2 regions of the Streptosporangium sp. NPDC002607 genome follow, and region 1 is predicted to be linked to the other one. Evidence: riboswitches for the same ligand, from Rfam matches in the RefSeq annotation. Region 1 holds a riboswitch; the other holds the start of a gene.

Region 1 (7,139 bases):
TGTCGATCACCTTCATGGCCAAACCGAACCAGCGCGAGGGCAACTCCTGCCACATCCACATCTCGCTCAGGGACACCGCCGGAGAGCCGGTCATGGCGGGTTCCGAGGCGCACGGACTGTCCGCGACGGGACAGCACTTCATCGCCGGTCAGCTCGCCCTCATGCGCGAGCTGACCCTGCTGTACGCGCCGAACGTCAACTCCTACAAGCGGTACGTGCCGGGCAGCTTCGCCCCCACCGCCGTCAAGTGGGGCGTGGACAACAGGACGTGCGCGCTGCGCCTGGTCGGCCACGGCCCCTCGCTGCGGATCGAGAACCGGGTGCCCGGCGGCGACGTCAACCCCTACCTGGCGGTCTCGGCACTGGTCGCGGCCGGGCTGCACGGCATCGAGAACGAACTGCCGCTTGAGGAGGCGGTCACGGGGAACGCCTACACCTCGGGCGCGGAGACCGTCCCGCACACCCTGCGGGACGCGCTGGAGCTCTGGGAGGGCTCCGCGTTCGCGGCCTCCGTCTTCGGCGAGGACGTCGTGGCGCACTACGCGAACAACGCCCGGACCGAGCTGGCCGCCTTCGACGCGGCGGTGACCGACTGGGAGCTGTTCCGAGGATTCGAACGGATGTGACGGTGAAGATCATAAATCCGGCGACAGAAGAGGTGATCGCCGAGGTCGAGATGGCGGACGCCGCCGAGGTCGACAGGGCGGTGGAGCGCGCGAGAAGGGCCTTCGCCACCTGGCGGAGCGTCGGCCCTTCCGACCGGGCCCGGCTGCTGCGCCGGTTCGCCTCGCTGGTGCGCGAGCACGCCGAGGAACTGGCCCTGCTGGAGGTCGCGGGCGCCGGGCACACGATCGGCAACGCCCGCTGGGAGGCGGGCAACGTCGCCGACGTGCTCGACTTCTACGCCGGGGCGCCCGAGCGTGACCACGGCCTGCAGATCCCGGTGCCCGGCGGCCTCGACGTCACCTTCAAGGAACCGCTGGGCGTCGTCGGCGTGATCGTGCCGTGGAACTTCCCGATGGTCATCATGACCTGGGGGACGGCCCCGGCGCTGGCCGCGGGCAACACCGTGATCGTCAAGCCCGCCGAGTGGACACCGCTGACCGCCCTGCGGGTGGCCGAGCTGGCCCTGGCCGCCGGGCTGCCCGAGGGGGTGTTTCAGGTCCTGCCCGGCGCCGGAGAGGTCGCGGGCGCCCGGCTGGTCGAGCACCCGGACGTGGCGAAGATCGTGTTCACCGGCTCCACCGAGGTGGGCAAGGAGATCGCCGCCGTCTGCGCCGGGCAGGTCAAGCGGCTCACCCTGGAGCTGGGCGGCAAGAGCGCCAACGTGGTCTTCGCCGACGCCGACCTGGAACGGGCGGCGGCGACCGCGCCGTACGCGGTCTTCGACAACGCGGGCCAGGACTGCTGCGCGCGCTCCCGGATCCTGGTCGAGCGCTCGGTGCACGACGAGTTCCTGGCCCGGTTCGGCGAGGCCGTGCTGAAGGTCAGGGTCGGCGACCCCCGCGACGAGAGCACCGAGATGGGCCCGCTGATCAGCGCCGAACACCGGGAGCGGGTGGCCTCCTACGTCACCGAGCCGCCCCACCTGCGGGGCGCGTGCCCGTCGGGGCCGGGGTTCTGGTTCCCGGCGACGGTCCTGACCCCGACCTCGGCCGACGACCGGGCGTTCACCGAGGAGATCTTCGGACCGGTGGTGTCGGTGCTGCCGTTCGACGACGAGGCGGACGCCGTGCGGATCGCCAACGACACCCCGTACGGCCTGAGCGGATCCATCTGGACCCGTGACGTCGGCCGGGCGCTCCGGGTGGCCAGGGCCGTCGAGGCGGGCAACCTGAGCGTCAACTCACATTCGAGCGTCCGCTACTGGACCCCGTTCGGCGGTTTCAAGCAGTCGGGCCTCGGCCGCGAGCTGGGACCGGACGCCCTGTCCGCGTTCACCGAGACCAAGAACGTCTTCATTTCCGAGGAGTAGAAGCGATGCTGCGTTTGCAGGACCGGGTGGCCGTCATCACCGGCGCCGGTAGCGGGATCGGCCTGGCCACCGCGCGCCGGTTCGCCGAGGAGGGCGCCCGCGTCGTGTGCGTGGACCTGGACGAGACGACCGGCGCGGCGGCCGCGGCCGAGGTCGGCGGCCTGTTCGTGAAGGCCGACGTGACCAGCGAGGACGACGTCGTCCGGATGTTCCAGACCGCGTTCGACAGCTACGGCAGCGTGGACATCGCGTTCAACAACGCGGGCATCTCACCGCCGGAGGACGACTCGATCCTGGAGACCGGCATCGACGCCTGGCGCCGGGTCCAGGAGGTCAACCTCACCTCCGTCTACCTGTGCTGCAAGCACGCCATCCCGTACATGCGGCGGCAGGGCAAGGGGTCGATCATCAACACCGCGTCGTTCGTGGCCGTGATGGGCTCGGCGACCAGCCAGATCTCCTACACCGCCTCCAAGGGCGGGGTGCTGGCGATGTCGCGCGAGCTGGGCGTGCAGTTCGCCCGCGAGGGCATCCGGGTCAACGCGCTCTGCCCCGGCCCGGTCAACACCCCGCTGCTGCAGGAGCTGTTCGCCAAGGACCCCGAGCGGGCACAGCGCCGCCTGGTGCACATCCCGATCGGCCGCTTCGCCGAGGCGACCGAGATCGCCGCCGCGGTGGCGTTCCTCGCCTCGGACGACGCGAGCTTCGTCACCGGCGCGGAGTTCCTGGTGGACGGCGGCATCTCGGGCGCCTACGTCACGCCACTCTGACCGCTCCCCGCCATCTCCGCCCCCGCCACCTTCGCGACCGGCGGTGGCGGGATTTGCCCAGGCCATACCCTGGCCCCGATAACGTGCGAGGACGTGGGCGGATGTCCCATGTCCCCGGCGTCCGCGTGAGAAAGAGATCATGTCCCGTCCCGTCATCGGCATCACCTGCTACGTCGAGCCCGCGAGGTTCACCGTCTGGGAGACGACCACCGCGCTGCTGCCGTACGACTACGTCGACCACGTGGCCCGCGCGGGCGGGCAGCCGGTGATCCTGCCGCCCGCGGGCGACCCCGCGACGCTCGTGGAGCGCCTGGACGGGCTGATCCTGGCCGGCGGCGGGGACGTCGGCCCGGAGCGGTACGGGCAGGAGCCGCATGAGCGGACCGGCTACGTCCGGCCGTTCCGCGACGACGCCGAACTGGGACTGGTCCGGGCGACGCTGGAGCGGGACCTGCCCTTCCTCGGCATCTGCAGGGGCATGCAGATCCTGAACGTCGCCCTCGGCGGCGGCCTCCACCAGCACCTGCCCGACGTGGTGGGCCACCAGGGGCACGCCCCGGCCCCCGGCAGCTACGGCAGGATGCCGGTGCGGCTCGCCCCCGGCAGCCTGACCTCGAAGGTCTTCGGGACCGAGACCGTGGACGTGGCCCACTACCACCACCAGGCCGTTGACCTGCTCGCCGAGGGCCTGACCGTGACCGCCCACGCCGAGGACGGCACGGTGGAGGCCGTGGAGGTGGAGGATCATCCGTTCGCCCTCGCCGTCCAGTGGCATCCCGAGACCGACGACGAGTCGGCCCTGTTCGAGGCGCTGGTCCGGCACGCCCGCTGCTGAGTGATTCGTGAAGGCCGGTGCGCGCCCGGGGATTTCGCTCGGCCGGTGCGGGCGGTTAGGCTGGCCTGCGACACCGATGAACCCCGCGCGGGAGAGTGTCCTGACATCCAGGCCAGGACCCCTGAAGGAGCAAGCCCTCCCCGCGAACCTCTCAAGGCAAAGGACCGTGCGGGTAGGTGCCTCTGGAAAGCAGGTCCCACGACCTCGCCGAAGGTGAAAGTCCGGTAAAACCCGGATGAAACTCTCAGGCACCAATGACAGAGGGGGAGGATGATCTCATCTGTCCCTTGTCTGAGGTGCGAACATGTCCCGACCTACGCCGCTGCGCGGCGTGCACGAGTCCCTCGGCGCGACGCTGACCGACTTCGCGGGCTGGCTGATGCCGCTCCGCTACGGCAGCGAGTCCGCCGAGCACAACGCGGTCCGCCAGGCGGCCGGCCTGTTCGACCTCTCCCACATGGGTGAGATCTTCGTGACCGGCCCGCAGGCCGCCGAGGCCCTCGACTACGCGCTGGTCGGCCACCTCTCCGCGCTGGCGCCCGGCCGCGCCCGCTACACGATGATCGTCGACGCCGGGGGCGGCGTGCTGGACGACCTGATCGTCTACCGGCTGGCCCCCGAAGAGTTCATGGTCGTCGCCAACGCCTCCAACTACCCCCGGGTGGCCGCCGAGCTGACCGAGCGCGCCAAGGACTTCGACGCCGCGGTGCGGGACCGCTCCGAGGAGTACGCGCTGGTCGCCGTCCAGGGGCCGCGCTCGGTGGAGATCCTGAGCACTCTCACCGACGCCGACCTGGACGGGCTCGGGTACTACGCGGGCCTGCCCGCCGTGGTGGCCGGACACGAGGTCCTCGTCGCCCGCACCGGATACACCGGCGAGGACGGCTTCGAGCTGTTCGTCGCGGCCTCGGCGGCGGAACCCCTCTGGACCGCCCTCATCGAGGCGGGCGCACCGCACGGGCTGGTCCCCGCCGGCCTGTCCGCGCGCGACACCCTCCGGCTGGAGGCGGGCATGCCGCTCTACGGCAACGAACTCTCCGCGGACCTCACTCCGTTCGACGCCGGGCTCGGCCGTGTGGTGAGGTTTGACAAGCCGGGCGACTTCGTCGGCCGGGCCGCCCTCGAACCGCTCAGGGACGTCCCGCCGGCCCGTCGTCTGGTCGGCCTGGTCGCGAGCGGCCGCAGGGTGCCCCGGCACGGGTATCCGGTGGTGGTCGCCGATGACGGCACGGTCGCCGGGGAGGTCACCAGCGGGGCGCCCTCCCAGACACTGGGCAGGCCCATCGCCATGGCCTACGTGGACAGCGGCCTGTCGTCGGGGCTGGCCGTCGACATCCGGGGCAGCCGCGAGCCGGTCGAGGTCGTCGAACTGCCTTTCTACAGGAGGAAAAAATGAGCAGCATTCCCGAGGACCTGCACTACACCAAGGAACACGAGTGGATCGGCGGCGTCGACGACGGCCTGACCCTCACCGTGGGCATCACCGCCTACGCCGCCGAGGCGCTGGGCGACGTGGTCTACGTGCAGGTACCCGAGGTAGGCGCGTCGATCGCCACCGGTGACGCCGTCGGCGAGGTCGAGTCGACCAAGTCGGTGAGTGACATCTTCGCACCGGTCACCGGCGAGGTCGTGGAGGTCAACCAGGCGGTCGTGGACGACCCCTCGCTGGTCAACAGCGACTCCTACGGCGACGGCTGGCTGTTCCGGGTACGTCTTGAGGGCTCCGCCGACGACCTGCTGTCGCCGGAGGAGTACACCGCGCTCACCTCGGGTGAGTCATAAGTTCGACGCCTCGCGTCACGGTCACGCGCGTCCCCGGGCGCGCGTGACCGTCCACGCTGGAAGGATTCAGATGACGATCAGTGTCTTCGATCTCTTCAAGATCGGAATCGGCCCGTCCAGCTCGCACACCGGCGGCCCGATGGCCGCCGCCCACAAGTTCGCCCGGGGTCTGCACCGGGACGGGCTGCTGGAGAAGACCGCGCGGGTGAGCGCCATCCTGTACGGCTCGCTCGGGCTGACCGGCAAGGGCCACGGCAGCGACAAGGCGGTGCTGCTCGGCCTGTCGGGCGAGAAACCCGAGCTGGTCGACGTCGACACGGTCGACGAGCGGCTGGCCGCCATGCGCGCCTCGGGCACCGTCCGCCTGTACGGCTCCCACGAGATCCCCTTCGTCATCGGCGAGGACCTCGTCTTCGAACGCAAGATCTCGCTCCCCCACCACCCCAACGGCATGCGCTTCACCGCCCTGTCGGAGTCCGGCGAGACGCTGCGCGAGAAGGTCTACTACTCGGTGGGCGGCGGCTTCGTCGTCGACGAGAACGCCACCGGCGCCGACCGGATCAAACCCGACGACACGGTCCTGCCGCACCCCTTCACCACGGCCGCGGAGCTGCTCGCCCAGTGCGCGGAGACCGGGCTGTCGATCTCCGGGCTGATGCTGGAGAACGAACGGGCGTTCGGCCGCACCGAGGCCGAGATCCGCGCCCAGCTGCTCGTCCTGTGGCAGGTCATGAGCGAGTGCGTGCGACGGGGCATCGGCAAGGAGGGCGTGCTGCCCGGCGGCCTGAAGGTCCGCCGCCGCGCCCACCAGCTCCACCGGCAACTGCGGAGCGAGCCGGGAGAGAAGGACTCGCTGCAGACGATGGACTGGGTCTCGCTGTTCGCCCTCGCGGTCAACGAGGAGAACGCCGCCGGCGGCCGGATCGTCACCGCGCCCACCAACGGCGCCGCGGGCATCATCCCCGCCGTGCTCACCTACTACGACCGCTTCGTCCGCGAATCCGATGACGAGGGGGTGATCCGCTTCCTGCTGACCGCGGGGGCGATCGGCGTGCTGTTCAAGGAGAACGCCTCCATCTCCGGGGCCGAGGTGGGCTGCCAGGGGGAGGTCGGCTCCGCCTGCTCGATGGCCGCCGCCGGGCTCACCGAGGTGATGGGCGGCACCCCCGAGCAGGTCGAGAACGCCGCCGAGATCGGTATCGAGCACAACCTGGGGCTGACCTGCGACCCGATCGGCGGCCTGGTGCAGATCCCGTGCATCGAGCGCAACGCCGTCGCCTCGATCAAGGCCATCGCCGCGGCCAGGATCGCGCTGCGCGGCGACGGCCGCCACTTCGTCTCGCTGGACAAGGCCATCAAGACGATGCGCGACACCGGCCGCGACATGCTCGACAAGTACAAGGAGACCAGCCGCGGCGGGCTCGCGGTGAACGTCATCGAGTGCTGAACGCTTCCCCAGATCCACGCTTCAGATGAGGAACGCCGCATAGAACTCGATCGCCGCCAAATTTCGCATCACGTATGGGCCCCTCCCGTCCCGCGCCTATGCTGGGTGGCCATGTCCGCGGGACTCGGGAGGTCGTGGTGGTAACGGGAACGCACCCGGCGAACCGTGCCTCGCGGGTGCTCCGTTTCTTCGGGGCACACTGGCTCTTCATCGCCGCCCTGCTGGCCGGCGGCTGCCTGCGCGCCCTGGCCGTGCTCGGCTACCGGCCCGCCCTGTGGTTCTGGGCCGACTCCTTCGTCTACCTGAACGCCGGGCTCGACCCTCGCCCCC
Region 2 (7,139 bases), on a different contig from region 1:
CCTACGCCGACGTCGAGCGGCTCCGCTACATCCTCAGCGAGCAGCGTGATCGCTACCTGCCGCTGCGCGTGATCAAGGATCATCTGGAGGCGGCCGACCGCGAGGAGCGCCCGGCGGCCCGGCCGCGCGCCGTCCCCGACGACGCGCCCCCCGAGGTCCGCCTCACCCGCGAGGAGTTCCTCGCCGCCGCGGAGCTCGACGAGGAGACCCTCACCGAGCTGGAGGACTACGGTCTGCTGGCCGCCGTGGCCCGCTACTACGACGCCGAGGCACTGGTCGTGGCCCGCAGTGTGGGCGCCCTGGCCGCCTTCGGCCTGCGTGCCCGCCACCTGCGGGCGGTCAAGGCCGCCGCGGAACGCGAGGCGGGGCTGGTGGAACAGGCCGTCGCCCCGCTGCTGCGCCGTCGCGGCCCCGGCGCGATCGACCAGGCGGACGAGACGGCGAGGGAGATCTCCGGTCTCCTGCTGGAATTGCACGCCTCGTTGCTGCGTTCCGGAGTCCGTGGGGCACTGGGCCGGTGAGAGCCTGACCAGGCACTCGTACCCCCACGAGTGTTACGTTGAACAAACCGGTCGGAATCCAGCGAAGACGGAGCAGCCCGTGTTGCAGATGGAGGTCGTGGGCGTTCGAGTTGAAATGCCCTCCAACCAGCCGATCGTCCTGCTGAAAGAGACGCATGGGGAGCGTTACCTACCTATCTGGATCGGCATGACGGAAGCCACGGCGATCGCCATGGCCCAGGCCGAGGAACCACCACCCCGGCCACTTACCCATGACCTGTTCCGGGACGTGCTCGAAGGGCTCGGAGTCAGGTTGAACACTGTCAACATCGTCGCTTTACGCGACGGCATCTTCTTCGCGGATCTCGTGTTCTCCAACGGGGTCGAGGTGAGCGCGCGTCCTTCCGACTCGATCGCCTTGGCACTTCGCACCGGTGCACGTATCTTCGCGAGTGAGGATGTGGTACGGGAGGCAGGGGTGATCATCCCTGACGACCAGGAGGACGAGGTGGAGAAGTTCAGGGAGTTCCTTGACACGATCACGCCCGAGGACTTCGGCCGCGCGGGGTAGGAATTTCGGTGCATTTACGCTTCACGACGCGCCGGGTGGGGTCGTTGACTGGACTTGGCCCCAGTCCTACGGTGCAAGTGAAACCTGCGGTCGTGCGTAAACCCCCAGATCAGGCCGTGGGATGAGAGAAAGCCGGAGGTCCGCGTGGCGGTCAGCAGCGGCGAGGGTAGAAACGCCGACCAGGATGACCCGGAACGGCGCCAGTCGGCACGTCAGCGCGCGGGTGAAGAGGGTCTGCTGTTCGACGGGCAACCGGTGAAAGTGCCCGCCGACATCGGCTACAGGGGGCCGACGGCCTGTTCGGCGGCAGGAATCACCTACCGGCAACTCGACTACTGGGCGCGCACCGGCCTGGTCGAGCCCACCGTGAGAGCCGCCCACGGCTCCGGCTCCCAGCGGCTGTACGGCTTCCGTGACATTCTGGTCCTCAAGGTTGTCAAGCGCCTTCTCGACACCGGTGTCTCCCTCCAGCAGATCCGCATCGCCGTGCAGCACCTGCGGGAGCGGGGTGTCAACGACCTGGCCCAGATCACTCTGATGAGCGACGGGGTGAGCGTCTACGAGTGCACCTCGCCGGACGAGGTCATCGACCTGCTTCAGGGGGGCCAGGGAGTCTTCGGTATCGCGCTGGGACGGGTGTGGCAGGAGGTGGAGGGCTCTCTCGCGGATCTTCCCGGCGAACGCGCGGAGTCGGGCGGGGGCCCTTTAGGCGATCATCAGGCCGATGAGTTGGCCCGTCGTCGCAGAGCACGACGAACCGGGTAAACTCGGACTCGCCATTGACCCTGTGCGGGAGAGACCCCGACCGCGATCGGGGCGCCGAAGGAGCAACCTCCCCGGAATCTCTCAGGCACCCTGTACCGCACGGACGAGGCAACTCTGGAAAGCAGACGTGCCCGCCAGGTGCGTCTCACCGACGGTGCAAGCCTCCCGGCAAGGGCAGGTGAAGCTCTCAGGTAGCGACCACGTCGTGATGACAGTCGTGATGACAGAGGGGGAGAACCGGCATATGCCCGCGCCCAGCACCGGTCTCCACCCCGCCCGAGAGGCTTCTCATGACCGATCTGTCATCGCTCAGCGAACTCGCCCCTCCGCCGTTCGCGACCCGTCACATCGGGCCCGACGACGCCGACCAGACCCGCATGCTGGAGGCGGTCGGATTCGCCTCCGTCGCCGACCTGGTCGCGGTGGCCGTGCCCGAGGCGATCCGCTCCTTCGCCCGGCTGGGTCTGCCCCCGGCGGCAGGGGAGTCCGAGGCCCTCGCCGAGCTGCGGGTCCTCGCCGGGCGTAACACCGTGCTCACCTCGATGATCGGCCTGGGCTACCACGACACGATCACCCCGGGTGTCATCCGCCGCAACCTCCTGGAGAACCCGGGCTGGTACACCGCGTACACGCCCTACCAGCCGGAGATCTCCCAGGGCCGGCTGGAGGCCCTGATCAACTTCCAGACCGTCGTCTCCGACCTGACCGCCCTCGACGTCGCGGGGGCCTCCCTGCTGGACGAGGCCACCGCCGCGGCCGAGGCGATGACCCTGGCCCGCCGCGCGGGCCGCACCTCGTCGAAGGTGTTCGTGGTCGACGCCGACGTGCTGCCGCAGACCAAGGCGGTGTTGCGCACCCGTGCCGAGCCGCTCGGCATCGAGCTGGTCGAGAGCGACTTCACCGGAGGGCTCCCCGACTGCTTCGGCGTGCTCGTGCAGTACCCCGGCGCCAGCGGCAGGATTCGCGACTTCCGCGCCATCGCCGACGCCGCCCACGCGTGCGGTGCCCAGGTGGTCGCCGCCGCCGACCTGCTCGCCCTCACCCTCCTGGCCGCGCCGGGCGAGCTCGGCGCCGACATCGCGGTCGGCTCCTCGCAGCGCTTCGGCGTCCCCCTCGGCTTCGGCGGTCCGCACGCCGCCTACATGGCGGTCCGTGACGGCCTCCAGCGCCAGCTGCCCGGCCGCCTGGTCGGCGTCTCCCAGGATGTCGAGGGACGTCCCGCCTACCGGCTCGCGCTCCAGACCCGCGAGCAGCACATCCGCCGGGAGAAGGCCACCAGCAACATCTGCACCGCGCAGGTGCTGCTCGCCGTGATCGCCGGCATGTACGCCGTCTACCACGGCCCCGAGGGCCTGCGCAGGATCGGCCGCCGCATCCACCGGCACGCCGCCGTGCTCGCCGAGGGGCTGCGCCAGGGCGGCGTCGAGGTGGTCCACGACACCTTCTTCGACACCGTGCTCGCCCGCGTGCCCGGACGTGCCGCCGGAGTCGTCGCCGCGGCCCGGGAGAACGGCGTCAACCTGCGCCTGGTCGACGCCGACCACGTGGGCGTCACCTGCGACGAGAGGACCGAGGTTCTCCATCTGGAGCAGGTCCTGGCCGCCTTCGAGGTCAGCGGCACCGTGCTGGCCGACCTGGACGCCGCCGCGCACGACGCGCTGCCCGGCGCGCTGGCGCGGGTCGGCGACTACCTCACCCACCCGGTCTTCCACAGCCACCGCTCCGAGACGGCCATGCTGCGCTACCTGCGCAGGCTCCAGGACAAGGACGTCGCGCTGGACCGGTCGATGATCCCGCTGGGCTCCTGCACCATGAAGCTCAACGCGACCACCGAGATGGAGCCGATCACCTGGCCGGAGTTCGCCGGGCTGCACCCGTACGCGCCGGAGGACCAGGCGGCGGGCTACGCCGAACTGATCGGGGAGCTGGAGCGCTGGCTGGCCGAGGTCACCGGTTATGACGCCGTGTCGATCCAGCCGAACGCCGGCTCCCAGGGCGAGTTCGCCGGTCTCCTGGCGATCCGCGCCTACCACACGGCGCGTGGCGAGTCGGATCGTGACGTCTGCCTGATCCCCTCGTCCGCGCACGGTACGAACGCCGCCAGCGCCGTGATGGCCGGCATGCGCGTCGCCGTGGTCGCCTGCGACGACAACGGCAACGTGGACCTCGACGACCTCGTCGCGAAGATCGAAAAGCACCGCGACCGGCTTGCCGCGATCATGGTGACCTACCCGTCCACGCACGGCGTGTACGAGGAGACGATCGTCGATGTCTGCGAGCTGGTGCACGAGGCCGGCGGGCAGGTCTACGTCGACGGCGCCAACCTCAACGCGCTGGTCGGCCTGGCCAGGCCGGGCGAGTTCGGGGCGGACGTCTCCCACCTCAACCTGCACAAGACCTTCTGCATCCCGCACGGCGGCGGCGGCCCCGGTGTCGGCCCGGTCGCGGTCCGCGCCCACCTGGCCGACTACCTGCCCGGTCACCCGCTGCGCGGCGGCTCGGCGGTCGGCCCGGTCTCGGCCGCCCCGTACGGCTCCGCGGGCATCCTGCCCATCTCCTGGGCCTACATCCGGATGATGGGTGCCGACGGGCTGAAGGCGGCCACCGAGCAGGCCATCCTGTCGGCCAACTACCTGGCCCGCAGGCTCGGCCCCCACTACCCGGTTCTCTACACCGGCCGCGGCGGCCTCGTCGCCCACGAGTGCATCATCGATCTGCGCCAGATCACCAAGGAGACCGGGGTGACGGTCGACGACGTGGCCAAGCGCCTCGTCGACTACGGTTTCCACGCGCCGACCATGTCCTTCCCGGTGGCCGGCACGCTGATGATCGAGCCGACCGAGAGCGAGGACCTGGCCGAGCTCGACCGGTTCTGCGAGGCGATGATCGCGATTCGCGGTGAGATCGAGAAGGTCGCCTCCGGCGCCTACGACAGGGTCGACAACCCGCTGCGCAACGCCCCGCACACGGCCGGCAGCCTCGTCGCCGACGAGTGGGAGCACCCCTACACCCGCACCGAGGCGGCCTACCCGCTGCCCTCGCTGCGCGAGGGCAAGTACTGGTCGCCGGTCCGCCGCATCGACCAGGCCTACGGCGACCGCAACCTGGTGTGCTCCTGCCCTCCCCTGGAGGCGTACGAAGACTGATCCGCACCGCGGCCCGCGTCTCGCGAGAACCACGTATCCGTAGGGAATGCGGGAGGACGGACGGCGCCCCGAGTCGTTAGGCTCGGGGCGTCTCCGTATCCGGGAAGGACCCTGCATGCCTGAGGTGGACACCCGTCCCTTGGACACCGCGCGAAGACTGGCCGAGTCCGGCGACCTCGACGGCGCCGCCGTGATCTTCGCGGAGCTGGCCGCCGACCCCGACGAGCCCGATCGGGCACAGGCGGCGGTGGGCCTCGCCGTGGTGCTCCAGGAGCGCGGAGACGTGCCGGGCTCTCGCGCGGCCGCGCGCACCGCACTGGCGACAGGGCACCCGGAGTTCGCCGCCCAGGCCGCCTGCCTGCTCGCGGGGAGCTTCGAAAGGGAGGGGATGGCCGACCAGGCCCGCGCCGCCTGGCAGGCCGCGCTGGGCGTCGGCCATCCCGCCTACGTCCCGTCGGCGCACATGGCCCTCGCCAGGCTCGCCACGGACGCGGAGGAGGCCGAACGGTCGCTGCGTGACGCGCTGGCCACCGGCGACCCGGAGGTCGCCCCTCGGGCCGCTCAGCGGCTGGCGGAGGCGCTCATCGAGGAGGGGGAGCCGGGAGAGGCCGCCCAGGTGCTGCTGGAGGCGCTCTCGGTGCCGGACGCGGCCGAGGTGCCGAGGCTGCGGGTGATGCTCGGCATCGCCCACCTGGAGCTGGCCTGCGCCGAGTTCTCCGGTGCGATCGAGGAGGGCGGCGACGTCGAGACCGGCGCGCTGGCCATCGAGCTCCTGGCCCGCACGCTCCCGCTCAGAGGACGCGGCGAGGACGCCGAACGCGTTTGGCGCTACGGCCTCGACAGCGCCGACGCCGACCTCGCCGGTGAGGTCCGCCTCCGCCGGGGCCGCGACGTCTGAACCCCTGGGACGTCCGTGCCAGGGCTTCGGGGGCGGTGTCCGGTGTGACCGGAGCGCACCCGGCGGGACGCCGGTCGCTCTGGGAACCCGCGCCGCTCCTTCCGGGGCCCGGAACGGTCAGTCGCGCTCCCGCCGGCGGCTCAGGGCGTGGGCGACGTTGATCGCGATGATGCCGCCCCAGGCCAGCAGCAACCCGGCGCTGCCCGCCTCGGACGCCGCGATGGCGGTCAGCGGGATGCCCATGCCCATCGAGGCGAGCGCGATCGGGATCGAGGAGTTCCCGGCCTTGCGCGGCGGTGTCCCGCCTACCCCGGCGGCGTGCATCTCGGCCCGCACCCGCTGGGTGATGGTCACGTCCAGGCGCGACACGAACGACTCGATGAGGGCGGTCTCATACTCCGGCCCGAGATCACGGCGGGCCTCGAGAGTGGCCCGCATGTCCTGGCGGATATCTTGGTAGTCCTGCACCCTTCGATTGTTCTCCTTCACCGGCCGTCAGGCATCAGTCGTTAGGACGAGATCCGTGTCCGTCTCCGAGCCCATGTCCCGCCCGGGTACCGTCCCGCCCCTGGAGATCGCGACTCCGCACGGCCCGGCCCTGGTGGAGATCGACGAGGTGGCCTCCCCGCGCTTCCTGCTGGTGCTCACCCACGGCTCGGCCGGGGGAGTGGACGCCCCCGACCTGCTGGCGGTGCGGGACGCCGTGACGGCGGCCGGCGGGACCGTCGCGCGGGTGCTCCAGCCGTTCCGGATGCGCGGTGCCCGCGCGCCGGGCTCGGCGGCCAGACAGGACGAGGCGTGGGAGACGCTGGTGGCCGTCCTGCGCGAGCGCTACCCGGGGCTGCCACTCGCGCAGGGCGGGAGGAGCAACGGGGCCAGGGTCGCCTGCCGTACGGCCCGGCGGGTCGAGGCCCGCGTGGTCGTCGCGCTGGCCTTCCCGCTGCACCCGCCGGGCAAACCGGAGCGGTCACGCGCCGGGGAGCTGCGCGCGGCGGGTGTGGATGTGCTGGTGGTGAACGGAGACCGCGATCCGTTCGGCGTGCCCGAAGCGGCGGATGCCGCGCGCCTGGTCGTGCTGCCGGGACAGGGCCACGACCTCGGGAAGGACCCCGCCAGGGTGGGCGAGGTGGTCGCCGAATGGCTCGACGCGAGGATGCGGCCGGGCCCGTGTGAGCCCGTGTGAGTTCGGCGTGAGTGCCGTCAGGCGACGCCGGCCAGTGGCCGGTGTGGCTCGATGACGGCGCCGTCGGGGAGGAGCT

The links. Region 1 has a riboswitch for glycine ahead of gcvT (glycine cleavage system aminomethyltransferase GcvT). Riboswitches for the same ligand answer to the same signal wherever they lie in the genome.
Region 2: it holds a riboswitch for glycine, as region 1 does, so the genes downstream of both, gcvP (aminomethyl-transferring glycine dehydrogenase) here and gcvT (glycine cleavage system aminomethyltransferase GcvT) in region 1, are expected to answer to the same signal.

The regions. Positions count from the first base shown of each region.
Region 1 is NZ_JBSFWD010000017.1:157,401-164,539, reverse strand. It holds gene ACWD3H_RS20990 (glutamine synthetase family protein) at 1-626, shown strand, start outside; gene ACWD3H_RS20985 (aldehyde dehydrogenase family protein) at 623-1,975, shown strand; gene ACWD3H_RS20980 (3-oxoacyl-ACP reductase) at 1,981-2,745, shown strand; gene ACWD3H_RS20975 (gamma-glutamyl-gamma-aminobutyrate hydrolase family protein) at 2,885-3,580, shown strand; glycine riboswitch at 3,659-3,757, shown strand; glycine riboswitch at 3,760-3,844, shown strand; gene gcvT (glycine cleavage system aminomethyltransferase GcvT) at 3,885-4,976, shown strand; gene gcvH (glycine cleavage system protein GcvH) at 4,973-5,362, shown strand; gene ACWD3H_RS20960 (L-serine ammonia-lyase) at 5,433-6,809, shown strand; gene ACWD3H_RS20955 (hypothetical protein) at 6,947-7,139, shown strand, end outside.
Region 2 is NZ_JBSFWD010000037.1:31,640-38,778, forward strand. It holds gene ftsR (transcriptional regulator FtsR) at 1-521, shown strand, start outside; gene ACWD3H_RS33005 (bifunctional nuclease family protein) at 601-1,071, shown strand; gene ACWD3H_RS33010 (MerR family transcriptional regulator) at 1,216-1,836, shown strand; glycine riboswitch at 1,852-1,944, shown strand; gene gcvP (aminomethyl-transferring glycine dehydrogenase) at 2,127-4,982, shown strand; gene ACWD3H_RS33020 (tetratricopeptide repeat protein) at 5,098-5,880, shown strand; gene ACWD3H_RS33025 (hypothetical protein) at 5,998-6,318, opposite strand; gene ACWD3H_RS33030 (alpha/beta hydrolase family protein) at 6,422-7,063, shown strand; gene ACWD3H_RS33035 (DUF5999 family protein) at 7,081-7,139, opposite strand, start outside.